2 regions of the Mesorhizobium sp. A556 genome follow, and region 2 is predicted to be linked to the other one. Evidence: riboswitches for the same ligand, from Rfam matches in the RefSeq annotation. Region 2 holds a riboswitch; the other holds the start of a gene.

Region 1 (9,634 bases), on a different contig from region 2:
CCAAATTCGTCAAGCGCTATGCGGAGCTCGGCCAAGACGTTGAAACTGCGATTGCCGCCTATGCTGCGGAGGTTCGCGAGCGACTATTCCCCACGGATGAACATATATTCGGCATCACAAAGCTCTCCGCGACAAAGAAATCCGACATATGAGCGTCCCGATCGTTCGTACGCGTGCCGATCTTCGGTCCATCGTCGCCGATTGGCGCGGGGAAAAGGCCACTATCGGCGTTGTTCCAACGATGGGTGCGCTGCATGAGGGTCATCTCAGCCTTGTTCGCACCGCCTTGGCGAAGGCGGATCGGGTCATCGTCACGCTGTTCGTCAATCCAAAACAGTTCAACAACGCGGCCGATCTTGCCGCCTATCCCCGCACCGAACATGAAGACGCCGCCAAGCTAGGCCCGCTGGGGGCGCATCTGCTCTATGCACCGCACTCCGAGGAAATTTATCCGGCGGCCTTCTCCACCACCGTCTCGGTAAGCGGCGTCAGTGAGGGGCTTTGTGGCTCAGGACGTCCTGGACATTTCGACGGGGTAGCCACCGTTGTAGCAAAGCTGTTTCTTCAGACCGGTGCAGACATCGCCTTGTTCGGCGAAAAGGATTTTCAGCAACTTCAGGTCGTGCGCCGCATGGCACGCGACCTCGACATACCGATAGAAATCATTGGCTGTCCAACCGTTCGTGAGCCCGATGGCCTGGCGCTTTCTTCCCGCAATGTCCGCCTTTCAGGCGAGGAGCGGGCAATCGCTCCAAAACTGGCGTCAATTCTGACCGCCGCCGCGAAAAAACTCTCAACAGGTGTCGAGGCCGCGCCTGTTCTGCAAGCCGCCAAGAAATCGATCATGGCCGCCGGATTTCGCGAGGCTGAATATCTCGAATTGCGCTCGGAAACTGATCTTGCGCCGCTTGTTCGGGCAGATCTACCCTCCCGCCTGCTGACTGCCGCTTGGCTTGGCGAAACCCGACTGATCGATAATGTCGTTGTTCCGGCAAGCGCCGGACAAATGTAGCAAGCGGCTTGGCTCCCAGACGTGTCGAAACACAACCCGCTTGCCGAAAAAGTCATCGCGCCCTACCCCACCATCCTCGTTGTCGCCCCACTCGCCTTCAACGCAGCCATCATCATCGGCCCAACGGAAAACTCACCCGCCCTCGCCTTCTCGGTCAGCGCCCGAAGATATCCACCCGCCGAATGGATGTGCTGGGCTCGCTGCAGGATGCAGGCGATCACAATGGCAGCGGTTTCCGCCCCCATTGTATGGCAGGCATCCTCATAGGCCGACGGCGAAACCCCGAGATAGCCGCGCACCTGCGCCGCCGTGGCCATCAAATCACGCCAATTGTCGATCCCGTCGACTGCGTAATCGACAATTTCCGGGCAGGCCTTTAGCACTAGTCCCAGTGGATAGCCTTTCGGCGGCTCCTGCGTGCGTCGCTCTAGCTCACCCGCTTCCCTGCTTTTTTCTAAAGCCGGTTCAAATTCATAAGGGGCATTGGTATTTGAATCAGATTGCTGCCGCTCATTATGAGACTCATTGGCGCCTACATTCGTGGTTTTTATGAAATTTTCCAACATGATGCCCACTTCATCGCGCAGGACGGCAAGGTCAGCAACGATAGCCGTCAGTTCGTGCAAGACTGCACGGCGCGGGATTGCCTCCACGATCGCTCGGTATTGCCTCCACAGGCCTCCCCAGTCGCCAGAAGCACCTTCCTCTACAGCCACCTCGATGAGTTTGGAGATATCGCGTCTGTGCAGCGTGATTCGTTCGCGCATCAACTTGAGGGCTCTGTTCTCCGCGCGAATGCGCTCGGCCGCCATCTGGAACTCTTCGGAGCGAACAAGAAGCGGCGCCAGCGAGAAGCCAAAGGCATCCTCCAGGCCGCCGCTCACGCCCTTGCGGGCGTAGCGTTTGCCGTTCGGACTGTCGCGACGGGTAATAAGGCCGCAATCCAGCAAGGCCGCCAGATGCCGCCGAAGCGTGGCCTCCGCCATGCCATGTGCCCTGAGCGACAGTTGCTTGTTCGACGGAAACACGATCAGGCCGTTTTCTTCCGACAATTCGTTGTCGGGATAAAACGATAACAAGGCCGCCAGGATCGCCAGTGACCGGTCGCCAACACCGACAAGCGACTTGCCCTCGCAGATATCCCGGTAGAGCTGCCACTTGTCGACGGCCTTGCCTTCGGGAATTTCCCGAGAATCCTTTTGCGCCTGCAAATAAGCAAGCGTCATCCCTCGGCTCCCAAAGGGAGTCGTTGCGATATCCGTTTCCATTCTTCCTTCGCCTTCAATCAGGCAAAAAAAATCCGCTCGCCGAATCGACGTTCATCGCTTGACACTGATTCGTGGAAATGCGATTCTCGCTCTTGCAGGAATACGAGAGAGGCTTCCACGGTTCGCCGTTCGGGGGCCTTTTTCTTTTGCGGCTTCTAGTCTCCGTTTTGTTGTTTGGCGGACGTCAGAAAGCCCTCGTAAAGCTCATCCAGCCGTCCGGTGATGTATTCCGCGAAGCGTGGCCCGTTCGCATCTTCAAGCGTAACCGTAGCCTTCTTTGCCGTGGATTTGATTGAAACGCTGACCGACTTGTCGGCAGGAGCCCAGGACCTGGGTTCCGCTTGGCCAGGAGATACCGTAGCCTTGCTTGCCGTCCTTCCGGTCAGATGACGAGACAGCATCTCCAGCCTGTCGTCGCTGCTCGCGGTCTTGAATTCGTGTGAAGAGATCATGTCCGCGAGCGACCCGCCATGCACCCTGATCTTCTTGGCAAGATCGTACCAGCGGTCTCGGCCACTGTTCTTGGCGGCTCCAACAGCCGCAATGATCTCAGCCGGAATGTCCTTGGTTACGGAAATCATTTTGGAGACTACAGTCTTGTCCACGGACAACGCCGACATGATGACATCGCGATCGTAGCCTCCGCGCTCCAAGTTGGAGGCGAAGACAGCCTTCTCGATGAAAGAGAGATCAGCTCTGGCGGAATTCTCTTGTCCCTGGGCAATCACATGATCCTTGTCGTCCAATTCCTTGACGACCGCCCTCACCTGTCTTCCAAGCGCCTTGGCTGCTCGTACGCGCCGATGCCCGAAAACGATCATGTAGCGACCGACGGATCCGGGATGAGGCCGCACCAGGATCGGGGAATCCTGGCCCCGCTGGCGTATGGCTTCCACCAGTTCCTCGAACGCTTCCTTATCGTCGTCCATACGGTCGGAAATGAACGAAATATCGATGCCGTCTGGGTCGAGATCGATAACGGTTTCACCCGCAAGAAGCCGGGACTCGATATCCTTTGCGGCCTGCGCCTTCTCGGCAAGTTCGTCGATGGACCGGGTCATCGCCCCGAAAGCGCCCCGGCTGCGGGTTCTTTCCATGGCAGGTGGCAACGCGTCGCTTTGGGGAGGCGGGTTGACTGTAGTCAACCTTCCCTCTGTAAACGTGGTGAGCAGATTTTTTCTGGCCATCAGCGCCCCCATGCCCCGTGAATAAGATCCGCGATCTCAGAATTCACCCGATTCAGGGCTTCCATCGCACGGTCATAAGTAGACCGGGTGAATTGCGCGCGCTCGACCTCGTACAGCGACTGCTTGGTGATCCCCGCATCGGAAATGGCGGTACTCTTGAGCATCTCGTTGACGAGCACATGTTGCCGGAACAGCGAACGCATGAAAGCAACCATCTGGCTCTGCGGACCGTCCGTAGGCTCGTAACGGGTCACCAGGTAGCGAAGCCAGTCGAGCCGCATATTGGCCCCCGCCTTCTTCAGGGTCCCCATGATTTCACCCATCATCAAAAGAAACTGGCACATCGACATGACGTCGAGCATCTGCGGGTGAACGGTAATCAAAATCCCCGTTGACGAAGAAAGCGCCGTCAGCGTCAAGTAGCCGAGTTGCGGCGGGCAATCTATGATGACGATGTCGTAGTCGTCCGCGACATCGGCCACCGCCTCATCCAGGCGTCCGAAGAAAATCTGCCCCATGGAGCCGTCTTTCCTCGAAAGGGCGAGGGGCGTGTCGTATTCAAATTCCTGCAACTCCAAATTTGCGGGAACGATATCGAGGCCTGGAAAATTGGTCTTCTTCACGAGTGCCGAAAGCGGTTTTCTCTCGTCGTCGTAGCGTAGCGCTTCATAGAGGGATTCGTTGTGATCAATCTCAGGCTGGAAGCCATGCAGGGCCGATAGCGATGCCTGCGGATCTAGATCAATGGCGAGAACGCGGTGTCCCGTAAGCGCCAGATGTTGCGCAAGATGAGCCGCCGTCGTCGTCTTTGCGGAGCCGCCCTTGAAATTGACAACGGCAATAATTTGCAGATGGTCGCCGTCTCGGCGATGAGGAACGTATTTTGCCGCCGCCCGGCTGTTCTTGTCGAGGTAGCTACGCATATCCAGCAGTTGTTCAGCCGTATAGGAACGACGGCCGGACGGTGTTACCATCGGCTCCGGCCCCTTGCCTTCGAGAGACAGGTTCTTCAGGTAGCCGCTGGTGACGCCAAGATACTGCGCCGCCTCCGCAAGCTGGAATGGCCGGAGCGTTTTTTGGGCATTCGGCGGGAACATCGCCAAGCGATGCTCGTTCAGCATCGCGGACAACTCGTTCGCCTGCTGTGTGATCAGCAGATCAACTTCAGCGATCTCCTCTTTGAGGCTGGCTTTGGCATTCATCGGTATTTTCCGCACATGCGTTTTGAACGCCCATCTAGCTCACTAACCGCATGTAGCTCTGATTCCCTCGATCCGGCAAGAAATTTAATGTTAACGATAGGTTAACGGGAAGCCGAGAGTTGACCGCGGTCAACTCTCAACGCCTATCGCCTTGGCCGCTGGTGACTACATGCCGCCGGCTCGCTGGGTGGCAACAATGCCGTTTCGGCAAAGGAAACCCCATTCTGCACTGATCTGTGCCGGCATCGCCGCCCCGTTGGGTAGGGTCAGGGCCGCTCGCCCTGGTATTCATTGGTGTAGTAGCGCGAATAATCAAGGCGCCCCTTCACCACATCGCCGTTGCCATCACGCAGGATACCGCCATCGAACAGGTAACTGCCCATCCCTTCCATCTTGGCCGGATCGATGGTGCCGATGACGCCGTTCGCGCTTGTGAGATAATGCCCATCGATCAGCGCCTGCAACGACGCGCTCACCAGCGCACGGTCGGTCAACGCGTCGCTGTTGGCGGCAACCAGCATGTCGGCCGCTTCGTCGGGGTGATCGACAGCGTAGGCGTAGCCGCGCCTGGTCGCAGTGATGAAATCGGTGGCCGTCTGCTGGTTCTTGTCGAGATAGGACCGGCTTGAGCCGATGAAGTTGGGGTGCTGGTCCGGCACGCCGAAATCGGCGTAACGGAACGAGCGTTGTGGCTTGCCATCGAGTTCGGCCTTCACGCCCTCCCAGGTGTAGACTTCGAGGGTGAAATCCACCGCGCCATTGGCAAGCGCCTCATAGGCGGAGGTGCCGAGCGTTACCGTCTTGAAGGTATCCGTGCCGCCGTCGTTGCGGATGATGCTGCCAATGAGCGCCTTTTCCCAGTCGCTGCCGAAGCCGCCATAGATCTTGCCGTCGAGGTCTTTGGGACGCTGGATATCAGTGCGGCCGGCCTTGAAGACGATGCGGCCGGTTTCGGCCTGGCTGATCGCATAGGTAGCGACGAGGTCGGCACCGGTGGTGCGCTGCGTGAAAAGCGCCAGCGAACTCAGAACGCCGAAATCGGCGACATGGTTGGCCACCAGCGTGCCGGCGGCGGTATCGCTGTAGGGCAGGATGCTGACGTTGAGGCCGGCTTCGGCATAAAAGCCCTTCGCCTGCGCCACGAACAGGCCGATGTGGTTGGTGTTCGGCGTCCAGTCGAGCGCGATGGAAACGGGTCGCGACTGGGAAAAGGCCGGTCGTGCGGCGAAGAGGATTGCGGTAGTGGCGAGAAACTGGCGGCGGTCAAGCATGGTCACGTCCTTGGGTTGAGCAGGATTTGCAGGAGGCGGGATTCGATGGCGCTGGCTTCTGGCGAGGTCAGGTCGAGACGCGGGCGGGGCAGGGCGACGGTGATCTCGCTGACGACGCGCGCGGGCCGGGCGCTCAGCACATAGATGCGGTCGGAGAGAAAAACCGCCTCGCGCACATCATGGGTGATGAGCAGGGCAGTCCAGCGGTGGCGCTGCCACATCTCCATCAGCCAGTGCTGCATGGCGGCGCGGGTCAGCGCGTCGAGCGCGCCAAAGGGTTCGTCCAGTAGCAGCATGTCGCGCTGCTGCACCACGGTGCGCAGAAGGGCAGCGCGCTGGCGCATGCCGCCGGAGAGTTGGGCGGGATAATGCCGTTCGAAGCCGTTGAGGCCGAATTCGGCGAACAGCGGTGCTACGCATTCGCGCGCGGCCTTGCGGGAAAACCCCCGCACTTCGAGGCCAAGCGTCGTGTTGTCGATGATGCGCCGCCACGGCATCAGCGCATCGTGCTGCGGCATGAAGGCGAAGGGCTTTTTGCCCCTCTCTAGAAGCGCGCCGTCGAAGCGGATGTCGCCGCTATCCGCATCGATGCCGCCGGTCAGTAGCTTGAAGATCGTGGATTTTCCCGCGCCCGACGGACCGAGGATCGAGACGAATTCGCCCGCCTGGACATGAAGCGAAATATCGTCCAGCACGTCGAGCCCGTCGAACCGTTTGGCCAGTTGGCGCACTTCCAGCTTCATGGCTTTCGCCTTTCGCCGAGCCGCTCCCAGGGCATGACAAGGCGCTGGACCAGCAGCGTCAGGCCGAACAGCACCAGCGTCAGCGAGGCGCTGACCAGCACGGCGGCGAGCACCAGATCGGGGCGAAAATTGTTCTTGGCGTTGAGGATGTAGATGCCGAGCCCTTTGGCGGCCCCGGCATATTCCGCGAAGATCGCGCCGACCACGGCATAGGTGATCGAGATGCGCAGGCCGGCGAAGAAATAGGCCAACGCCGAGGGCAGCCGAGCCAGCCGGAAAATCTTGAACCGCGATGCGCCCATCGAGGCGAGCAGGGACTGGATGTCGGCGTCGGTCGCCTCATACCCTTGAGCCAGCGCCACCAGCATGGGGAAGAAAGTAACGAGCGCCACCAGCATGATCTTGGGCGCGAGGCCGAAGCCGAACCACAGCACGACCAGCGGCGCGATGGCGACCAGCGGCAGCGTCTGGCTGATGATGAAGACCGGAAACAGCGCGCGCCGCAGTGGCCTGAAGAAATCGATCAGCGTCGAAAACACGAAGGCCGCCATCAGCGAACAGGCAAAGCCAAACAGGGTGGCGCGGATGGTGGGCAGCGTGTTGTCGAACAGCGCCTGCCGATGCCGCATCGCCTGCGCCAGCACGCGCGACGGCGAGGGCAGGGTGGTGGGCGAGATGCCCGAAAATCGTGCGTAAAGCTCCCAGGCGAGAAACAGCGTGCCGACCGAAATCAGGGCAGGGCCGATCCTGCCGAAACAGGAAGCAAGCGCACGCGCGCAAGAGGACAAACGGGACATGGTACTACCTTGAGGATGCGAAAGGCGACGCGCGTCAGCGCGGCGTCGGGCTGTTCGCGGATACCGTCAGGTCGATGGTGACATGCCCTGCCGGCGGGCCGAACCGGCAGAACGCCGCTTCGAGCACGGCAAACACCGCGCCGGAATCGCCGTCCAGCCGGGTGCAGAAATTCTTGGAGCGGCCGAACACGCCCGAACGCTTCACGAAATCGATGCAGCCATAAATCTCGCCCATGTGATCGCCGGTGCCCATCACATAGAGCGAGAACTGAGCGGCGGCCGGCGTGCCGGTGATGAGGGCATCAGCGACGGCTTCAAGGGATGCGGCCTTGCGCGTCTCCAACGGCTCGCGCGGGCCGCCAAGTCGCGGCGAGGCGCAGATTTCATCGTCGGGTTCGCCGGGACAGCCGCGCGAAATGGCGGCGGAAAGCACGCAATGCGCGCCCGTGTTGGCGGCGGCGACATAGAGATCGCGCATGGCTGGAAACAGCACTTCGGGCGGGCCGACCAGCAGCGTCGAGATATCGTCGGTCTCGATACGCAGCCGGTCTCGATAGGGACCGAGCGCACTTAGCACGCTCATGATGACGCCGACGAAATCGTCGGTCATGGGATAAAGGGAAATTTGTGCGCCAGAAAACATCAGCCCCGCCTCGCTCCGCTGGTATTACCCAGATCAGCTTCTAGGGTCTGAGGGCATGGCGCCCGCGTCTCAGCCCCGGCAATACGGAGCACCCCTGTGGATGCACGCAATCAATCAGGTCGGGGAGGAAATGGCAAGCCGTTCCTGTGCGAAGTAGGCAAGGACGCTCACACCCGCGATGCTGATCCGCGTCAAGGTGCTACCTAGGTTATGAGACGATCCGCTGCTGGGCCAGGAAGCAGTCGATCTCAAGCGAGATTTGGTGTCGTGACGAAGTCATTATCACCATCGCCGGCAGGATGAGGCGTTCCACCGGGGTCGATATTCCGATATAACTCATCCAATGATTCTACCAGCTTAAGTCATCGTTAAGGCAACATTATCAGTCTTTTATTCCGCACGACAGGCGGTGCGGATCACGACAGCAGGAATAGCAATAAGCGCACGATCGATCTATGGTGTCGTCCATGATTCTGCGACCGAGGCCACATCGTGGCATGCTTATTTCAGCTCTTGAAGCGGGGTCAACACCGCCGCCTACGACGCCGGTGCCACCATGGCTGCGCAAGGCGGAGCAGGCCGAACGCCTTGAAAATCAAGGGGCAGGGGGCAAACGGGGCGGGGATCAGGGCTTTACCGCCAGCGGCCTATGCCGACGCCATTTGCGGTGCAATTGGCACGGCCGTCGGGGGAAAGCAGCGGGCAGGCGACCTGACGCAGTCGGAAGTGATGGTGCTGATGTGCATCGCTTACTTCCAGCCGATCACCCGCGGAGAACTCTCATCCTTCTTTGGCTAGGAGTTTCGCGCGACACGATCGGTACCCTGCGCGGCCAGACCTTCATCGCCTCGGGGCCGCGCAGCCCGACGCCCGGCGCGCCCTATACCTATGTCACCACAAAAACCTTTCTCTCCCACTTCTCGCTCGACACGCTGCGTGACCTGCCGGATTTCGAGGCCCTGGAAGATGCCGGCCTGCTCTCGAAGGAAAAACTGCTGGCCGGCGACATTCCGTCGGGGCTTGGGCGAGGGGAGGGCGACAGCGAAGAGGCAGAGACCGATATCGTTGAGGAGCAGCTGTCTTGAGTGGGTCGCTGCCGCGTTGCGCCTTCAGCGACGGCTGCAATTTACGACCATGCCACCAGATTCCACATTTTGATTGATGCTGCGTTAACGTTACGGTACCCCCCTAATGAGCTATATTGGAGCGGGCCAATTCCTAATCACTGTTTCCAGCGTCTCTGCTAGAAACCTTGCCGGAAGTGACGGATCTCTTCGGCCTACCAGGGCAACCTCGTAGTTTATTTCTTGATGGATTGGCTTGCACACATTCCGGCTTGAAAGTGCGAGAAAGTCCGCTGTGAAGGGGTCGACGATAGCGATAGAACCGGTCGCTTGTGCGAGCGCAGCAACAATCGGAGCCGAATGGGAAGACAGACGCGAGCGGCTGTTCATGAATTCCAGCAACTCTCGATCCGTACTGATGAAATTCAGATACATTGGATCCAAAGT
Region 2 (19,299 bases):
GCAAACTGCAGGAACTGAAGCGGAACAATGCCGAATCCTCGATGGCGGTAGCGCGCGCTGCGCTCGACGCGCAGGACTTTGCGACAGCGCGCCGCGAGGCCGAGACGGCGATCCGCATCGACCCTCGCGAGGGGGCTTACCTGTTGTTGGCCGACATCGAGGAGGCCGATACGGGCGACCAGGGTAAGGTCAGGCAACTTCTGTCCAAGGCGGTGCGGGCGCCGCGCGATCCGGAATGGGTTGCCGACGGCGTCGCTTCCGAGTGCTGGGCACCGGTATCGCCGGTCACGGGCAGGCTCGACGCGTTCGAATGGCGCGCGCCGATGGAACGGCTTGGCCAACTGATCGAAAGCGACGAAGACCGGCCGGAGATCGATGCTCCCGTGCTTGCCGCGCCGACAGCGTCGCCGGTTGTGGTTGAGGCCGATCGCCCGGTACTCCTGCCGAAGGCTGCTCCGGTGGAGAAGGAACCGGCAACTGCAGGCGATTCCATCGCACCGGTTACGGCTGCCGAACTGGCCGCCGTGCCGATCGATGAAGAGGCGATTGAGCCGGCCGAACCGATGCGCCTTCCCGACGACCCAGGCATCGAGCCGGAGGACGAGGAGCCGGATGCGAAATCGTCCGGTCGCTTTCGTTTGTTTTGATCGTGATCCGCTTCCGCGCTAAGTCAGTGTGTGGTGAATCGGAGGAGTTTGATGTTCGAGCGCGTACTGTCCTTTCTCAAGGAATTACCGGGCGGCGCCGGCCGGGGCGCCGCGCAGGCGGACGATCCGCGTGTCGCGGCTTCGGCCCTGCTTTATCATGTCATGGACGCCGATGGCGCCCGACAGGACGTCGAGTGGGCCAAATTCAAGGCGGTGCTGTCGCAAAGCTACGGCGTGACGGGCGCGGAACTCGACGCACTGGCCAAGGCCGGTGAAAAGGCGGACGGCGAGGCGGTCGATCTCTATGCCTTCACCAGCGTGCTGAAGCGCCATCTCGACGCCGACGGCCGCAAGGCTTTTGTCGGGTTGATGTGGAGTATCGTCTATGCGGACGGCGAACTGCACGAACTGGAAGACAATGTCGTGTGGCGGGTTGCCGAATTGCTGGGCGTGGAGCGGCAGGACCGCATCGCCGCCCGGCAAAAGGCAGCCGCGGAATGGCCCCAGGCCGGCGGCGTCTCCAGCGACGATTAAAGCATGTCTCCCGAGAGTGGGCACCGGTTTCGGGATAAAGACATGCGAGAAAACAAGACCTAAAGCTCGGCAAGCGAATCTGAAAGATCGCGACGTGCTTTAGGCGGTGTGGACAGTCAGGATTTTCCAGGAATGCCATCACAGCCATGCCGGCCAAAAATCCTCATCGTTCTGCATCAGGAAAACTCCAGTCCGGGCCGCGTCGGCCACATGCTTCTGGAAGCGGGCTTCGATCTCGATATTCGGCGTCCGCCGCTGGGCGACGCCCTGCCTGAAACGCTGGACGATCATGCCGGAACGGTCATGTTCGGCGGTCCGATGAGCGCCAATGACAGCGACGAATTCGTCCGCCGCGAAACCGATTGGCTCGCCGTCCCGCTGAAGGAGAACCGCCCCTTTCTCGGCATTTGCCTGGGCGCTCAGATGCTGGTCAACCATCTCGGCGGCAAGGTCGAAAGCCATGGCGACGGGCTGGTCGAGATCGGCTGGTATCCGCTCCAGGCAACCGAGGAGGGCGAAAAGCTGATGCGGTGGCCGAGCCAAGTCTATCAGTTCCACCGCGAGGGCTTTTCGCTGCCGCGCGGCGCGACCCTTCTGGCCACCTGCGGAACCTATCCCAACCAGGCTTTCCGCTATGGCGAAAATGCCTGGGGCGTTCAGTTCCACGCCGAACTGACCCAAATGATGATGCACCGCTGGGTGGTGCACGGTGCGCACCGCTTCGAGCTTCCGGGCGCGCAACCCGGCCGCGACCATCTTGGCGGCCGGCTGATCTGGGACATGCATCTCAGGCGCTGGCTCGGCGAGTTCCTGCAGACGGTGTTCGGAACGCTGGAACCGCGCTAGGCGTCGACCAGCTTCAAAGTCCGATCGAACACGCCAAGCACCCGGGTCAATTCGTGGCCGCGCTTGAGGATGCGCCCGCCGGCGGCGACAACACTGAAAGCGCCCTGCTTTCGCGCCAGCCGGGGGTCTTTCACGATCTGGAAAAGCGGCACCTCGCTGGTGCGGCGAAACACGGAGAATATGGCGCGGTCGCTCAGATGATCGATGGCATAGTCGCGCCACTCATTGGCGGCAACCATGCGGCCGTACAGCCTCAATATCTGTTCCAGTTCCCGCCGTTCGAACGCGACCGGAAGATCGAGCCGTTGGCGGCGGGCCTCATGAAGCGGTATCAATATTCCCGATGCGTCCCCATCCTCCGAGCCACCATCGGTCATGCCAACCCTTTCACGGCTAAACGGCCCCAGCCTTGCATATCTGTTGTCTAGCCTAAGGTTGCGCTTTCGCCCGCCAATTGCAAGCCCGCGCCAAAACCGGCGGACGACAGGTACTGCGCCGTAGTCCAGTCACGTTTGACGAACGCCCTGTCGGAATTGGTGATTTCCCGCCTTTTTTTAGCCATTTTTTACCCGCCCTGCCGCCCCATTGTCCGTCAATCTTGGCTGCGTTGCCTGAGACGGTTCGGTCCGGCACTTGCTCGTAAACCCCAAGCCCCCCGCCCACGGGCCTGAGTCGGATCGAACCAACCTCAGCCTTTGTTAAAAAGGCGAGGTGCGACGATTCCAGAATACAGGCCGGTGTCAGCAGCAAGCTGGCGTCGGCCTTTTCATATTCGGGACCCGCGTTACCGTCAGCGCCTCGCCTTTGCCGTGTTTGCTGCTATTCTAGAGCTTGTCTCCCGAAAGTGGGAACCGGTTTCGGGTAATGACATGCGAGAAAACAAAGACCTAAAGCTCGGCAAGCGAATCTGAAAGATTGCGACGTGCTTTAGAGCTTGTGAGGCTGAGCTGTTCGGGCCGGCCGCAAATAAAGCGACAAGGGGCCGATGACGGACCGACCCGCCACTGAAAGCAGAGGTCTTTCGGCCAGATTGGCCGTTAGCAGGCTGGCTACGCGATGCTCGATGGTTTTCGAGCGCGGCTGGCCGTTGCTGTTGCCGCTTCTCGTGGTCATGGCCTTGTTCCTCAGCACCGCCTGGTTCGGGCTTTTCGCGCGGATGCCGGACATTTTGCGGTTCGGCGTTCTTGCCGTGTTCTGCATCACCGCTCTTGCCGCGCTCTACCCGCTCCGCTTTTTCCGGCTGCCGAAGGCCGATGAGATCGACCGGCGCATCGAGGCCGCCAACGCCCTGCTGCACAGCCCGCTTCAGGCGCAGGCCGACAGGCCGAGCGGCCCGGAAAGGGGCTTTGCGCAAGCCTTGTGGCGCGAGCACCAGAAGCGCATGGCCGCGACGCTGGAGCGCGTTACCGCCGATGCTCCGCGACCGCAGGTTCCCGATCGCGACCCCTGGGGTCTGCGTGCAATTGCGGTGTTGGCCGTGGTCGTCGCCTTCGCATTTTCCTTCGGCCCGCTTGGCGGCCGGGCCGCAGACGCGTTTCGCGCAGGCGCAGTGCACGATGCGATCCCGCCTCGTGTCGACGCCTGGGTCACCCCACCGGCCTATACCGGCAAGCCGCCGATCTTCCTTACCGCGGTCGCAGGGCAGGATGGCGCCGCCGTCACCGTACCGGCGGGCAGCGAGGTTGCGCTGCGCGTTACCGGCGGGTCCGGCGAAGAAACGCTTGCCTTCGTCGATGCCAGCGGCAACAGCCGCGCCATCGAACCGACCGCAGCGCCGGCACCTGCCGCACAAATGGCGGCCGGGGGCGCGGCTCCAGCCAAGGCCAGGCAGTTCGCCGGCAAGCTCACTGTCGACGGCAGGCTGGCGCTGAAGGCGGCCGAGGATGAACTCGCGCATTGGACGTTTTCGGTCACGCCCGATGCGCGACCGGCAATCCGCTTCGTTGGCGAACCCAGGCACGCCGCCAATGGCACGACCGAATTGGCCTACCAGATCGACGACGATTATGGCGCGGCTTCGGCCAAGGCCGTCTTCGCGCTCGCTGACGCGCCTGCGCCCAACGCCCGGCCGCTTTACGGCCCGCCTGAAATGCCGTTGGCGCTGCCGCGCCGCGGCGGCAAGGCGAACGCCGCCAAAACCATCAAGGATCTGACGGAGCATGTCTGGGCCGGCGCGCCGGTCACGTTGAAGCTTGTCGCGACCGACGATGCCGGGCAGACGGCAATGAGCGAAAGCAAGACGCTCGTCATGCCGGCCAGGCCGTTCACCAACCCGCTGGCGCTGGCGGTGATCGAGCAGCGCCGCCTGCTGGCTCTCGACGCCAACGCCAAGCAGCGCGTGCTCGACCTGATGGACGCGATCACGCTCAGGCCGGAAGACACGTTCGACAACATGACGCATTATTTGGCGATCATCAGCGCCAGAACGCGCCTGAAGCTGGCCGTCAGCGACGATCAGCTGCGCGACGAGGTCGGCTATCTGTGGCAGATCGCGCTCGGCATCGAGGAAGGCGATTTGTCGGCGGCGGAAAAGCGGCTTCGGCAGGCACAGCAGGCCTTGCAGGACGCGCTGAAGAACGGAGCCAGCGACGAAGAGATCGACAAGGCGATGAAGGAATTGCGCGAGGCGATGAACGATTTCCTCAAGGAATTCGCGCAGCGCCAGCAGAACCAGAAATCGGCCCAGACGCAGCAGGGGGCCAAGGAGCTTCGCCAGAGCGATCTGCAAAAGATGATGGACCAGATCGAAAACCTGGCGAAGTCCGGCAATCGCGACAAGGCGCAGGAATTGCTGTCGCAGCTCGAAAACATGATGAACAATCTGCAGGCCGGGCGTCAGCAGCAGCCGGGCCAGCAGGACAGCGAGATGCGCCGGCAGATGGACAAGCTCGGCGAGATCATGCGCCGCCAGCAGGAGATGATGAACGAGACGTTCCGCATGGATCAGGCGCGGCGCGGCCAGCAGCAGCGCGAACAGGGCGAACAAAATCCGTTCGGCGAACTGGACGATCAGGGCCAGCCCGGCGCACAGGGTAAACCGCAGGATGGCAAGCCCCAAGAAGGCAAGTCCATGACGCCGGAAGAGTTCGCCGAGGCCCTGAAGCAGTTGCAGGAGGGCCAGGGCAAACTGGAAGGCGACCTCGAAAAACTCAAGAAGGGCCTTGAGGGCATGGGGCTTGAGCCGAATGAAGGGTTCGGCCAGGCCGGCAAGTCGATGGACAGCGCCGAACAGGCGCTTGGGGAGGGCGAGGGCGACAATGCGGTTGGCCATCAGGGCAAGGCGCTGGAAGCCTTGCGCGACGGCGCCAGGAGCATGATGAAGCAGATGCAGGCCATGCAGGGCGACAAGGGCAACAGCCAGGGCGGCGCCCAGCGTGATGGCGATCGCGATCCGCTTGGCCGGCCGCGCGCCACACAGGGGCCGGACTTCGGCGATTCGGTCAAGGTGCCGGACGAGATCGACGTGCAGCGCGCTCGCCGGATTCTGGACGCCATTCGCAAGCGGCTGGGCAATGCGCTGTCGCCTGATATCGAGCGCAGCTATCTCGAACGCCTGCTCGAACTCAAATAGGGTATCGGGCCGCTAAGGCGGCTTGGGCCGCCTTGCTTCGGCCTCCCTACAAATCCTTCACCAGCCGCAGGGCGTCGTAGATCGACGCATGCGTATTGCGCGAGGCGACCGCATCGCCGATCCGGAACAGCTGGAACGCGCCTTGCGGGTTGCCGGCACTGGCCTGTGGCTTGCCTTCGATGAAATCGCCGTGGTCCAGCACGCCAAGATTGCTCGATTGCGGCTTCAGCTCGAAATAGAGCTCGTCCAGCGGGATGGTGCCGTGGTTGATGACGACCTGGTCGACATGCCGCTCCCTGGCAACGCCGCCATAATCGCTGCCGATGACGGCGACGAGGCCGTTGCCTTGCCGCTTCACGGCTTCCAGCCGGTAGGTCACGGTGAAGGTCGTGTCGAGCTTCTGCAGCGAACGCATATAGGGAACGAGGTTCATCGCCATGACTTCCGGCGCGAAGGAGCGGTCCGGCGTCATCATTTCGACCTTGCCGCCGCTCGCCGCAATGACCTCGGCCGCCTGCAGGCCGCTATGGTCGCCGGCGTCGTCGAACACCAGCACGTTGCCGCCCGGCTTGACGTCGCCGGAAATGATGTCCCAGGACGACACCACCAGATCGTTGCCGGCGCTCAATATTTCCGTATGCGGCACGCCGCCGGTGGCAATGATGACGACATCGGGCTTTTCGCCGAGCACCGCATCGGCGTCGGCCCATGTGCTGTAATGGATGGTGACGCCTTTGGCCGTGCATTGCGCCACACGCCAATCGACGATGCCGATCATTTCGCGCCGGCGCTTGCTTTGCGCGGTCAGCCGGACCTGGCCGCCGGCATGGCTCGCGGCCTCGAACACCACCACCTCATGGCCGCGCTCGGCGGCAACGCGTGCGGCCTCCAGACCGGCCGGCCCGGCCCCGACGATGACGATTTTGCGCTTCTTCGCTGCCTTGGGGATGTCGTGCGGAATTTCCGTCTCGCGGCCCGTCGCCGGGTTGTGGATGCAATAGGCGGCTCCGCCCTGATAGATGCGGTCGAGGCAATAGGTTGCGCCGACGCAGGGACGGATATCGTGCTCGCGCCCCTCGACGATCTTGCGCACGATATGCGGGTCGGTCATGTGGGCGCGCGTCATGCCGACCATGTCGAGCTTGCCCGAGGCGATGGCATGGCGCGCGGTCGCCACATCCTGGATCTTGGCGGCGTGAAAGGTCGGGAAGTTCGTCGCAGCGCGGATCTCGCCGGCGAAATCCAGATGCGGCGAACTCGCCATGCCTTGCACCGGAATGACGTCGGTGAGGCCGGGGTCGGTATCGATATGGCCGCGGATGACGTTGAGGAAGTCGACCATGCCGCATTCCTTGAGCTTTTTTGAAATCTCAAACCCGTCCTTGCGGGTGACGCCGCCCTCCAGCACCTCGTCGGCGGTGTAGCGGATGCCGACGATGTAGTCCGGCCCGACCCGCTTGCGGATGGCGCGCAGCACGTCGAAGGTGAAGCGCAGGCGGTTGTCGAGCGAACCGCCATAAGGCTCGTCGAGATCGTTGGTCAGCGGCGACCAGAACTGATCCATCAGATGGCCGTAGGCCTGTAGCTCGATGCCGTCGAGACCGGCTGCCTTCATGCGTTCGGCAGCGTCCGCATAGTCGGTGATGATGCGCTCGATGTCCCAGTCCTCGAGCTTCTTCGGAAAGGCACGGTGGGCCGCTTCCCTTTCGTGCGAGGACGAGACGACCGGCAGCCAATAACCCTTGTCCCAGCGCGTGCGCCGGCCGAGATGGGTCAGCTGGATCATCACCGCCGCGCCATGGTCGTGACATTCGTCGGTCAGCGCCTTCAGCCACGGCACCACCTCGTCCTTGTAGACGAGAACGTTGTTGAACACGGGCGGGCTGTCGCGCGACACCGCAGCCGAACCGGCCGTCATGGTCAGCGCGACACCGCCCTTGGCCCGTTCAACATGATAGGCCCGGTAACGCTCCTTCGGCATGCCGTCTTCCGGATAGGCCGGTTCATGCGAGGTCAGCATGAGCCGGTTGCGCAGCGTCAGGTGCTTCAACTGGTAGGGTTGCAGAAGGGGATCGTTCAACATGCATGGCTCCTGATCGACGCGGCGAAGTGAAATGTACAACGGTGTATATTATACGCACTTAAGTGTACGTTGAATAGACCACGCTGTACATTTTCGTTGCGACTGCAAGGCGTGCCTGCTAGGTTCGCCCGATGGATCAAAGGGCGACCGATACGGGCTGGAGAGGCTCCGCAGAGACCTGGCTGGAAACGGCCTATGACGCGCTGATCGATGCTGGCGTCGATGCGGTGCGCATCCTTCCGCTTGCGCAGAAACTCAAGCTTTCGCGCACCAGCTTCTACTGGTTCTTCAAGGACAGGGATGCGCTGCTGGCGGCGCTGGTCGAACGCTGGCGCACCACGAATACGGGCGGCATCGTGCGGCAGTCGCAGGCCTATGCCGAGAGCATTGCCGAAGCCATGCTCAACGTCTTCGATTGCTGGCTCGACGGCGCTCTTTTCGATTCACAGTTCGAATTCGCCATCCGCAGTTGGGCGCTGCAGTCCGCCGATGTCGCGGCTCATGTCGCCGAGGCGGATACCGCGCGGATCGTGGCGCTGACGTCGATGTTCGTGCGCTTCGGCTGCGACCCTTCGCAGGCCGACGTGCGGGCGCGCACCATCTATCTTGTCCAGATCGGCTATATCTCGATGAAGGTCGATGAAGACCTTGCAACGCGCATGCGGCGCATCCCCGAATATGTCGAAATCTTCACCGGGCAGGCGCCGAAACCGCGCGAGATCGAGCGTTTTCACGCGCGATACGGCTTTCCCGCTATTTCGCTTCCGCTTCCTGCCGCAGGGTCGCGATAAAGCGCTTGGTGCGCTCACGTTGCGGATTGCCGAACAACTCGGCCGACGGCCCGGTTTCGACGACGACACCGGCGTCGAGGAAAACCACTTCGCGCGCGATTTTCGAGGCGAGGCGAAGATCGTGCGTCGCCATCACCATCGTCGTGCCTTCGTTGGCCAATGTACCCAGCACATCGACAACTTCCTGCGCCAGTTCGGGATCGAGCGCCGAGGTCGGCTCGTCGCACAAAAGCACTTTTGGGGAAGGCGCCAGCGCCCGTGCAATCGCCACGCGCTGCTGCTGGCCCCCCGACAGGGTCGCCGGCCATGCGTCGGCCTTGTGCGCCATGCCGACTTTCTCGAGCAGTTCCATTGCTCGCATTTTGGCGCGCTCGGCCGGCCATTTCAACACAGTCGTCAGGCTTTCCATGACGTTCTCGATGGCGGTGCGGTGCGGAAACAACTGAAAGTTCTGGAACACCATGCCGGTCTGGCGGCGAAGCCGCTGGATGTCCTTCGTGGCGAGCCGTTCTCCCGGCTTGAACACCAGCTTGTCGTCGCCGATGCGCACGCTGCCGGAGGTCGGGATCTCCAGCAGGTTGATGCAGCGCAGCAGCGTGCTCTTGCCGCCGCCCGAGGGGCCGACAAGGGCCGTGACGCTGCCCTCCGTGATGGTGACGCTGACGCCCTTCAGCACATGGTTTTCGCCAAAATGCTTTTCGATGTCGGTAAGGCCGATCATGCCCGTGCCTCCAGGAAGCCGCCATAGCGGTTGAGGCGCACCTCGAGCCGCGTCTGCAGGGCCGACAGCACCGAACTCATGGCCAGATAGAGGATCGCCGCCTCGACATAGAGGATCAGCGGCTCGTAGGTGGTTGCGACGATGCGCTGGGCTGCCTGGAACATCTCGGGCACCGTGATGGCTGCGGCAAGCGACGTGTCCTTGACCAGTGAAATGAAGGTGTTGGAGAGCGGCGGCACCGCCACGCGCATCGCTTGCGGCAGAATGGTGCGGCGCATCGCCTGGCTCCAGCTCATGCCGATCGAATAGGCCGCCTCCCATTGGCCTTTCGCCACGGAGCCGATGGCGGCGCGGATGATCTCGGATGTGTAGGCGCCGACATTGAGGGTGAAGCCGATCAGCGCGGCCGTAAAGTTGTCGAGCAGGATGCCGGCCGAAGGCAGACCGTAGAAGATCAGGAACAACTGCACCAGAAGCGGCGTGCCGCGAAAGATCCAGACATAGAAACGCACCAGCGCGACCAGCGGCTTTGGCCCGAACAGCCGGATCAGCGCCACCACCAGCCCGACAGTCAGCCCGAAGGCGAAGGACAAAAGCGTCAGCGGCGCGGTGAAGACGGCTGCGGCCCACAACAGGGGGCCGAGCGAATCCAGCATCAATTGCAGCCAATGGGGCACGGGAAACATCTCCTTGCGGGGTCACGGCTAGGGGCGGATACCGCCACTGGCACAGCCCAGTGCTTCATATCGTACGAAAAGCGGCGAGCCGTCAAAGACAACTCGCCGCATAAAAACCGGATTGGGAGCCGTCCGGTTCTTACTTCGAAACGTCCTGGCCGAAATATTTGTCGGCGATTTTCTGGTAGGTGCCGTCGGCCTTGATGTCGGCCAGCGCCTTGTTGATCGCCTCGACCAGTTCCGGGTCGCCCTTGCGAACGATGACGCCGGAATGGTCGGCGTTTTCTTCCTGCGCGGCGATCTTCACATTGGCGTCCGGCTTGTGCTTCTTGAAGTCGAGGAAGGACAGGCTGTCGTTGATGGTGGCGTCGGCGCGGCCGGTCAGAAGGAGCTGGATCGACTGATCGAAGCCTTCCGTGCCGACCAGTTCCGCGCCGTTCTCCTGCGCCAGCTTGCCGAAGTTCGAGGTCAGCGACTGCGCCGACTTCTTGCCCTTGAGATCGGCGAAGGACTTGATGTCGGTGTTGTCGCCCTTGACGATCAGCACCGCCTTGGAGGCGATATAGGGGTCGGAGAACGCATATTTCGCCTCGCGCTCCGGCGTGATGCCGACCTGGTTGATAACCGCGTCATAGCGGCTGCCGTCAAGGCCGGCGATCAGGCCGTCCCACTTGCCTTCGAGGAATTCGGGCTTGACGCCCAGCTTGGCGGCGATCGCCTCGCCGATCTCGACGTCGAAGCCGACCAGCTTGTTGTCGGTGTCATGGTAGGTGAAAGGCGCGTAGGTGCCTTCCGTGCCGATCTTGATGACGCCGTCGGCCTTGATCTGGTCGAGGTTGGCGCCGGCGAAGGAGGCGGTCAGCGCCAGCGCCTGCACGGCGCCGGCGATGATGAGTGAATTGAGCCATTTCATGGTGGGGTACCCTGCTTTCCGGCCGTTTCGCCGATGTTTGCCGACCGTTCGCCGGTGTTTGAATGAGGCGCAATCTGACAGAGTGGCCTTGGCAAAATAAGGAATGATTTTCTAATGATGGACCATATGGGGTATTTCATACCGAGTATCCCGGAAAGACGATGGTGTGCTTCCAGCGGTGGAAGCGCGATCGCTATTGCCGCCTGACCGACGGAACCATTTTCCGGCCCGGCACGTTATTTTCAGCCTAGGGCGATGCACGAACATTTCAAGCATTTACCCCGTCCGAGCGCCGGCATTTGAGTGCAGCCGGGTCTGATATGGGAGCGCGCAATTATGGAAGATACTGCCGGTCGCACCTTCATTCGCAGGGCCATGAAAGCTCCCTATCTCGAGCGCGAGGAGGAACATCTGCTGGCGCTGCGCTGGAAGCAGGACAACGATCAGAATGCGCTGCATTGCATGACTGTGGCCCATATGCGCCTCGTCATTTCGATGGCGTCGAAATTCCGGCATTTCGGCCTGCCTGCCGGCGACCTGATCCAGGAGGGCCATGTCGGCCTGCTGGAAGCCGCCGCCCGTTTCGACCCGGATCGGGAGGTCCGCTTTTCCACCTATGCGACGTGGTGGATACGGGCCTCGATGCAGGACTACATATTGCGCAACTGGTCCATCGTTCGCGGCGGCACCAGTTCGGCGCAAAAAGCGTTGTTCTTCAACCTTCGACGCTTGCGCGCCCGTCTCGCCACCGGCGACGGCCCGCTGACGAACGATGCGCTCTACCGGCAGGTGTCCGACGCGCTCGGCGTTTCCGAAGCGGATGTGGCGATGATGGATTCCCGGCTTTCGGCGCCGGACAGTTCGCTTAACGCGCCGCTTGCCGACGAGGCCGGTGCGGCGGAACGGATGGATTTCCTGGTTTCCGATTACCCGCTGCCCGATGAGATCGCAGGCGATGCGATCGATGTCGAGCGGCGCGCGCTGTGGTTGCGGGAGGCCCTTCAGGGGCTTAACGGGCGTGAACTTCGGATCATCGAGGAGCGCCGGCTGAGCGACGAGGGCGCGACCCTGGAGGCGCTGGGCGCGCAACTGGGCATCTCCAAGGAACGCGTGCGCCAGATCGAGGTGCGCGCGATGGAAAAGCTTAAAACCGCGCTGGTAAAGCAGAACCCCGAATTCCTGGCCGCCTGAACGGCATCCGGCCCCTATCTATCGGTAACGATTTTCACCTTGTCGCCGGCCGAGACGCTGGCGCCGGGAGACATGGCGTTCAGCACCAGGAACAGGTCCAGCTTGCGGTCGACACCGACCATCATGGCCGACAGCGTACCGATCGTCTGGCCCGGCTTTACGGTGACGACACGGATGTGCAGCGGCTTCAGCGCGGCCTTTTCGGCGGCGTTCAGTACGCGGAAACTGCCGCTGACCGTACGCGCCACGGCATCGAGCGAGGTGCTGGCCTTGGGTGCGGCGGTCAGCAACCGATAGACCTGCCCGTTGGCGCGGATGACGGCGATATCGAACTGCCAGCCATCGGCGCTGGCCTTGGCGACTGCCGCCTCGTTGCCGTCGATGGTTTCCTCGCGAACGCTGGCATTGTCGAGGCCGGCAACCCAGCCGCTGCGGACGTAATCGAGCAGAGAGCGGCTCTTGTCGATGGCTACGCCGTCGAAGCGCACCGCCATGTCGCCCGGTCCGGTGGCCGTCACCGCCGCTGCCGAATTGTCGATGGAAAAGCCGTCCGGCACCGAGAACGAAACGCCGAGGCGCGGATGCATGAAGGTGTTGCCGCGCACATAGCCTTCCTCGGGCGTATCGCCGTAGAGCAGGCCGTCTATGCCGGCCAGAAAGGAATTCCGGTCCACGGTGCCGACGCCGGGCGGGCCGAATTCGCGCGCGTGGCGCTGCGCCAATTCGATGCGCTGCGGCGTGTTGGGGTGGGTCGCCAGGAAGTCGAGGCTGGCATCGGTTGCGCCGCTGATCGAACGGAAATCGGTATAGGCCGACATCGACTGCAGGAAACGGCCGGCGGCATAGGGGTCATAGCCGGCTTCGCCCACCGACTTGATGCCGATGGCGTCCGCCTCCAACTCCTGGTTGCGCGAAAACTGTGCCATTCTGAGCTTGCCGCGGATCAGCGCCGCCTTGGCGGTCGGGCTGTCGCCGAGCACGTCGGACACGACCTTGGTCGCCAGCACTTCCTCGGCTTCCTTTTGCTGCCGTTGCAGACCGTGGTTGGCGGTGACGTGCCCCATTTCATGCGCGATCACGGCGGCGAGTTCCGCCGAATCGTTGGCCAATGCCAGAAGCCCGCGCGTGATGTAGAGATAGCCGCCCGGCAGCGCGAAGGCGTTGACGTTGGGCGAGTTCAGGATGGTGATGCGGTAGGTCTGGGTCGGGTTGGCCGATACCGTGGTGAGGCTGCCGACCACCTTGGCCACCATCCGCTCCAGCTTCGGGTCGGAATATTCACCGCCATAGGTTGCAAGAATGCGCGGGTGTTGCGCCTTGGCGAGTGCCGCGAGCTTGTTGTTGGCGGTGACGTTGTCGACCGTGACCGGCTTGTTTGATGGCTGGAATCCCGATTCCTGGATATCCGGCGTGACCATCTGGCACGCTGCGAGCGCAATAGCGAGGCTGCCCAGCGCGATGGTTCGCGTCAGGGAACGCAGGCAAGTGCGGTGAACGCCGACAGGCAGGGTGGCTTCCTTTCGGGTTCCAGGGAACGGTTCGAGCATAACAATCTTCCGAAACCGGTCCTTCGCATCCCGGAATACGAACGGCCAAGCCACAAAAATCCGGCACCAAAAGAATCGGCCGAGTAGCCGGACCTAGCCATACTCAACCCTGCATGGCAAGGATTCCCCGTCGCCCATGCAGCGGTCTTGGCCGTAAATTATGTCTGCTTTCGGGCAACATCGCGTGATACGCCGTCACCGGTTTCAGTTCCGATATAGCGCCTGAACGCTTCAGGTCCAGCGCCGTTGAAAAAATCGCCCACGGACCCGGTTGCCGCGACCTTGCCATCCTCCACGAATACGATGGCCTTGGCCATGCGGCGTGCATCCTGCGGCTGGTGCGTGACGAACAGGATCGTCATGGCGCGCGCCTCCTGCAGATTGGAAACAAGATCGAGCATGTCTTCGCGGAGCGCCGGCCCAAGCGAGGCGAAAGGCTCGTCGAGCAGCAGCACCGGCCGCTCGCGCACCAGCACGCGGGCAAGCGCCGCCCGCTGGCGCTCGCCGCCGGACAATTCATGCGGCAGGCGCTTTTCCTTGCCGGCAAGTCCGGTTTGCGCAAGCGCATCGGTCACAGCCGCGCGGTCGGCATCGCCCAGTCTCAAGGCCGGAGAACGGCCCAGCCCGACATTCTGCTCGACGCTCAGATGCGCAAAAAGGTTGTTCTCCTGAAACACCATCGAAACGGGTCGCGCCGCCGGCGGGTCCGCCGTGATATCCCGGCCTGCGATCAGCACGCGGCCGGTTTGCGGCGTCTCGAAGCCAGCAACCAGATTGAGCAGCGTCGATTTTCCCGAACCGCTCGGCCCCATGATGGCGGTGACGGTTGCCGGCGCGAACGCGACATCGAAGAAAAGCGGGGCCTCGCCATAGCTGAAAGAGACCCGATCGAGACGCACAGCAGCTCCCCCTTTTTCCGCACCGGCGTTCATGACGGCTTTTCCTTTCCCATGCGGGTGGCGGCAAACATCAGCGCAAGGCAGACAAGCCCCAGCAACAGCGCCAGTCCGGCGGCATCCTGCGTGCGGTAGCTGCCCATGCGGCCCAGCAGAAGATAGGGCAGCGTCTGCACGGCATCGCTGCCGAACAGGGCGATGACGCCGAGATCGCCGAGCGACAGCGCCATGGCGAAGGCGAAGGCCGTGGCAAACGGGCGGCGAAGCGAAGGCCAGTCGATCAGCCTCAGCCGGTTCCAGCCCGAAATGCCGAGCAGCGCGCACAGTTTCTCGTGGCGCTCGCTGGCCGCATCATAGGCCGGGCGCACGGCGCGAACGGCGAAGGGCATCGCCATCACCGCATTGACGGTCACGACCATGATGGGCGCGATGGCGAAGACATCGGCGAAATGGCGAAGCAGCAGGAACCAGCCCGCGCCGATGACGATGGGCGGCACCACCAGCACGAAGCTTGCGCCTGTGTCGGTCAAATGTTCCAGCAGCGATTTCTTCGCGTTGCCCTTGCGGCGCAGCGCCAGCGCCCGGCGTGCCGTCACCAGCGAAAGCGAAAGCAGCACGCAAAGCAGTGCCGACAGGACGGCCAGCACGATGCTGGTCAGCGTCGCCTGCCGCACAGCGTCTTCGCCGGCGAGCCGGCCAAGGTCGGCCTGAAGGCCGGCTACAACCGTTGCAAGCATCGGCCCGGCGACGAACAGCAGCGCCACAAGAATGAGCGTGGAATTGAGCGCCGTCTCGGTCCTGCCCGGCGTTGAGAACCGGCGCGGCGCGACCGGCAGATTGGCGTCGCCGGTGGTGTTGGCGCCAAGGCGCGCCAGCGCCAGCACCACGGCAAAGGTAAGCGCAACCTGCAAGGCGGTCAGCGCCACGGCGCGGGCGGGGTCGAAATCGAAGCGCAGCGCCTGGTAGATGGCGACTTCCAGCGTGGTCGCGCGAGGCCCGCCGCCCATCATCAAAACGATGGTGAAGGAGGTGACGCACAGCATGAAGACGAGACCGGCAACGCCCGGCACGGCCTGCCGTAGTGCCGGCCATTCGATCAGCCGGAAGGCGGAACGCGGCCCCATGCCAAGTTGGCTGGCCAGCCGCCACTGGTCGGCCGGCACTGTCTGCAACACTTCCAGGAACAGCCGCACGCAAAGCGGCAGGTTGAAGAAGACATGGGCGACGAGAATGCCGGAAATGCCGTAGATGCCGGGCCAGCTTTCACCGCCGACGGTCGAGAGAATGCCGGCGAGATAGCCGGCGCGGCCATAGAGCGCCAGAACACCCAGCACGACAACGATGGAAGGCAGCGCCAATGGCACGGCGAACAAATGCAGGATGACGCTGCGGCCGAAAAAGCGCGGATGCCGCGACAAGGCGCGCGCCACGAACAGCGCCGGCAGCACCGACAAAAGCGTCGATAGCGTAGCCTGCCAAAGCGTGAAGCGAACGATGCGGAACAGATAGGGATCGAAGGCGGCGACCGCCCCGGAAGTGTTTTGCGCGCCCTCGACGGCGAGGCCCGCGAAGGCGCCGCCGATCAGGATGGTGACGAAGCCAAGTGCGGCAAGGCCGGTGGCGATGCGAGGATCGGCGGGATGGCCAACGCGCATGGCCTAGCAATCCCTCTGATCAGACAGCGTCGTCAATTTTACTTACTCATCACATCAAGCCACTCGCTCACCCATGCCTTGCGGTTAGCGGCGACTTCCTCCGGCGAAAACAGCAGCGTCTTGGCCGGCTTCACCAATTTGTCGAAAGCCGGATCGAGCGGCTTGTCCATCTTGCCGGCCGGGAACATCCAGTTGGTTTCGGGGATGGCGTCCTGGAATTTCGGGCCGGTCATGAACGCCATGAACTTCTGCGACAGCGGATTTTTCGCGCCGGTGGTGGTGACGCCCGCGACCTCGATCTGGAGATAGTGGCCTTCGGCAAAGGATGCCGCCTGGTAGCGGTCGGTCTTCTCCGCGATCATGTGATAGGCGGGCGACGTCGTGTAGGACAGCACCATGGGCGCTTCGCCCTTGGTAAACAGGCCGTAGGCCTCGCTCCAGCCCGGCGTCACCGTCAGAACGCGATCCTTGAGCTTGGCCCAGGCTTCCGGTGCCTTGTCGCCATAGACCGAGCGCACCCACAAAAGCAGGCCGAGGCCCGGTGTCGAGGTGCGCGGATCCTGAATGGCGATTTTTTGCGACGGGTCGCCCTCGACCAGTTCCTTCATGCTCTTCGGCGGGTTCTTCAGCTTTTCGGTATCGTAGACGACGGCGAAATAACCGTAATCATAGGGCACGAAAATAGCGTCGCTCCAGCCGCCCGGAACGGTCACGTCGGATACCGCGCCATGTGGGGCGAACAGCCCCGTCGCCTTGGCCTCGGCGGTCAGGTTGGTGTCGAGGCCGAGCACCACATCGGCCTTGGTCGAAGCGCCTTCCAGCTTGACACGGTTGAGCAGCGCCACGCCGTCGGCGACCGAGACGAAGTCGACCTCGCAGCCGCATTCCGCCTCGAACGCCTTCTTCACCTGCGGGCCGGGGCCCCATTCGGCGGTAAAACTTTCATAGGTATAAACGGTGAGTTTTTCCGCCGCCGAAGCGGGAGAAACGAGCAGCGCCAGGGCTGGAATAATGAGTAGAGAAAAAATGCGCATCGGCGCCTCCTTTGCCAAGTGTTGAAAGGAATTGAGGCGTCGGGCTACCGAAGCACTAATCCCTCCGCCGGTACAAACCGGATCAGGTTCAGCGGGTTGGCAGGATTGCCTCTCAGCCGGTCCACGAAAAACGCGTCCGGCACCCCGTTAGAGCACCCTGAGACATAGGGTGGGATCGGGTGGGAGGCAAGCGAAGTTTGTCGCGGTGATGCAAGCGCGGCTTCCGTTTCCGATGCCGGGCTGATAGAGGCGTCGGCCATGAGCCAATTCACCATCCTGCTTGGCGGCGATCTCGTGCGCACGCCTTTGCTTGAACGTCAGATCGCGGACACCCGCATCATCGCCGCCGATGCCGGCATAGGCCATGCCGTCACGCTCGGCCTGACGCCGGAACTGTGGGTCGGCGATTTCGATTCCGTGCCGCCCAATTTGCCAGATCATCTCGCCTCGACGCTGCGGCAGACCTTTCCGCCGGAAAAAGACAAGACCGATGGCGAACTGGCGATCGCGGCAGCCCTTGAACGCGGCGCAACCTCGCTGGTCCTTGCCGGCGCTTTCGGCGGCGCGCGCGCCGATCACGCCTTCCTGCATCTGGCGCTGGCGGTGCAACTTGCCGAAAGCGGAACCGGGATCCTGCTGACCAGCGGCGCGCAGGAAGGCATTCCGCTGCCGCACGGTACGCACGAATTCGACTACGCCACCGGCACGCTGTTTTCGGTTCTCGGCTTTTCCGACCTTTCCGGGCTCACCGTCGAGGGCGCGAAATGGCCGCTGAACAATGTCGAGGTCGCCTTCGGTTCGTCGCTGACGATATCCAACGAAGTCAGGGGCCGGCTGCGCATCACGCTCGGCAGCGGCCGCGCCATGCTGCTGGTTCATCCCTATCCGCTGGCAGGAAGCTGAAAATGGCCCCTCCGCTGCTCAATCTCGACGGAATAAAACTGACTTTCGGCGGCACGCCGCTGCTCGACGGCACCGAACTGATGGCCTCCGCCGGCGACAAGATCGCGCTGGTCGGCCGCAACGGCTCCGGCAAATCGACGCTGCTTAAGATCGCCGCCGGCCTGATCGAACCGCAGGACGGCGAAGTCTTCCGCCAGCCTTCGGCAACCATCCGCTATCTGCCGCAAGTGCCGGACATGGATGGGTTCGACAGCGTGCGCGCCTATGTCGAGGCGGGTCTCGGGCCGGCCGACGATCCGCATCGCGCCACCTATCTGATGGAGCATCTGGGGCTTACGGGTGAAGAGCGCCCGGCCGATCTTTCGGGCGGTGAAGCGCGGCGCGCGGCCCTTGCTCGCGTCATGGCGCCAGAGCCGGATATCATGCTGCTCGACGAGCCGACCAACCATCTCGACCTTCAGGTTATCGAATGGCTGGAGGAGGAACTGGTTCGCACCTCGTCGGCGCTGATCGTCATTTCGCACGACCGCCGCTTTCTGGAGCGCGTGTCGCGCGCAACGGTGTGGCTCGATCGCGGCCAGACGCGGCGGCTGGACAAGGGGTTCGGTCATTTCGAGGCCTGGCGCGACCAGGTGCTGGAAGAGGAAGAGCGCGACCAGCACAAGCTCGGCCGCCAGATCGTGCGCGAGGAACACTGGCTGCGCTATGGCGTGACCGCGCGGCGCAAGCGCAACATGCGCCGGCTCGGCGAATTGCAGACCATGCGCCAGCAGTTTCGCGGTCATCGCGGGGCCGAGGGTTCAGCCACCATGACGGCCAGCGACGCCACCGAATCCGGCAAGTTGGTGATCGAAGCCAGGAATATCGGCAAGAGCTTTGGAGATCTGACCGTGGTCGACGGCTTTTCGACGCGCATCCAGCGCGGCGACCGCGTCGGCCTGGTCGGGCCGAACGGGGCCGGCAAGACGACGCTTTTGAAGATGCTGACCGGTGAACTGCAGCCGGACACGGGTTCGATTAGGCTCGGCACCAATCTGGAAATCGCCACCCTCGACCAGAAGCGCGAGGCGGTCGATCCGGCCGAGACGCTGGCGCAGTACCTCACCGACGGGCGCGGCGAAAACCTCGTCATCAATGGCGAGCAGCGCCACGTCGTTTCCTACATGAAGGACTTTCTGTTCAAGGCCGAGCAGGCGCGCACGCCGGTCCGCGAACTGTCCGGCGGCGAGCGGGCGCGGCTCATCCTGGCGCGCGTGCTGGCACGGCCGGCAAACCTTCTGGTGCTGGACG

What was found. Region 2 has a riboswitch for thiamine pyrophosphate ahead of thiB (thiamine ABC transporter substrate binding subunit). Riboswitches for the same ligand answer to the same signal wherever they lie in the genome.
Region 1: it holds a riboswitch for thiamine pyrophosphate, as region 2 does, so the genes downstream of both, ACX3P0_RS24805 (YkoF family thiamine/hydroxymethylpyrimidine-binding protein) here and thiB (thiamine ABC transporter substrate binding subunit) in region 2, are expected to answer to the same signal.

The regions. Positions count from the first base shown of each region.
Region 1 is NZ_JBTMXA010000034.1:1,043-10,676, forward strand. Features, by position in the region: gene panB (3-methyl-2-oxobutanoate hydroxymethyltransferase) at 1-152, shown strand, start outside; gene panC (pantoate--beta-alanine ligase) at 149-1,012, shown strand; gene repC (plasmid replication protein RepC) at 1,075-2,280, opposite strand; gene repB (plasmid partitioning protein RepB) at 2,436-3,467, opposite strand; gene repA (plasmid partitioning protein RepA) at 3,467-4,669, opposite strand; gene ACX3P0_RS24790 (ABC transporter substrate-binding protein) at 4,936-5,946, opposite strand; gene ACX3P0_RS24795 (ABC transporter ATP-binding protein) at 5,943-6,683, opposite strand; gene ACX3P0_RS24800 (ABC transporter permease) at 6,680-7,480, opposite strand; gene ACX3P0_RS24805 (YkoF family thiamine/hydroxymethylpyrimidine-binding protein) at 7,515-8,123, opposite strand; TPP riboswitch at 8,116-8,229, opposite strand; partial or broken gene scpB (SMC-Scp complex subunit ScpB) at 8,733-9,208, shown strand; gene ACX3P0_RS24815 (type 2 periplasmic-binding domain-containing protein) at 9,320-9,634, opposite strand, start outside.
Region 2 is NZ_JBTMXA010000003.1:333,952-353,250, reverse strand. Features, by position in the region: gene ACX3P0_RS10205 (heme biosynthesis HemY N-terminal domain-containing protein) at 1-647, shown strand, start outside; gene ACX3P0_RS10200 (tellurite resistance TerB family protein) at 699-1,181, shown strand; gene ACX3P0_RS10195 (glutamine amidotransferase) at 1,314-2,027, shown strand; gene ACX3P0_RS10190 (DUF2794 domain-containing protein) at 2,024-2,404, opposite strand; gene ACX3P0_RS10185 (hypothetical protein) at 2,452-2,589, opposite strand; gene ACX3P0_RS10180 (TIGR02302 family protein) at 3,013-5,598, shown strand; gene ACX3P0_RS10175 (oxidoreductase) at 5,645-7,681, opposite strand; gene ACX3P0_RS10170 (TetR/AcrR family transcriptional regulator) at 7,813-8,472, shown strand; gene ACX3P0_RS10165 (amino acid ABC transporter ATP-binding protein) at 8,435-9,193, opposite strand; gene ACX3P0_RS10160 (amino acid ABC transporter permease) at 9,190-9,870, opposite strand; gene ACX3P0_RS10155 (amino acid ABC transporter substrate-binding protein) at 10,010-10,783, opposite strand; gene ACX3P0_RS10150 (RNA polymerase factor sigma-32) at 11,117-11,974, shown strand; gene ACX3P0_RS10145 (M48 family metalloprotease) at 11,989-13,392, opposite strand; gene thiQ (thiamine ABC transporter ATP-binding protein) at 13,680-14,453, opposite strand; gene thiP (thiamine/thiamine pyrophosphate ABC transporter permease) at 14,450-16,072, opposite strand; gene thiB (thiamine ABC transporter substrate binding subunit) at 16,111-17,106, opposite strand; TPP riboswitch at 17,149-17,263, opposite strand; gene ACX3P0_RS10125 (thiamine diphosphokinase) at 17,365-18,009, shown strand; gene ACX3P0_RS10120 (ABC-F family ATP-binding cassette domain-containing protein) at 18,012-19,299, shown strand, end outside.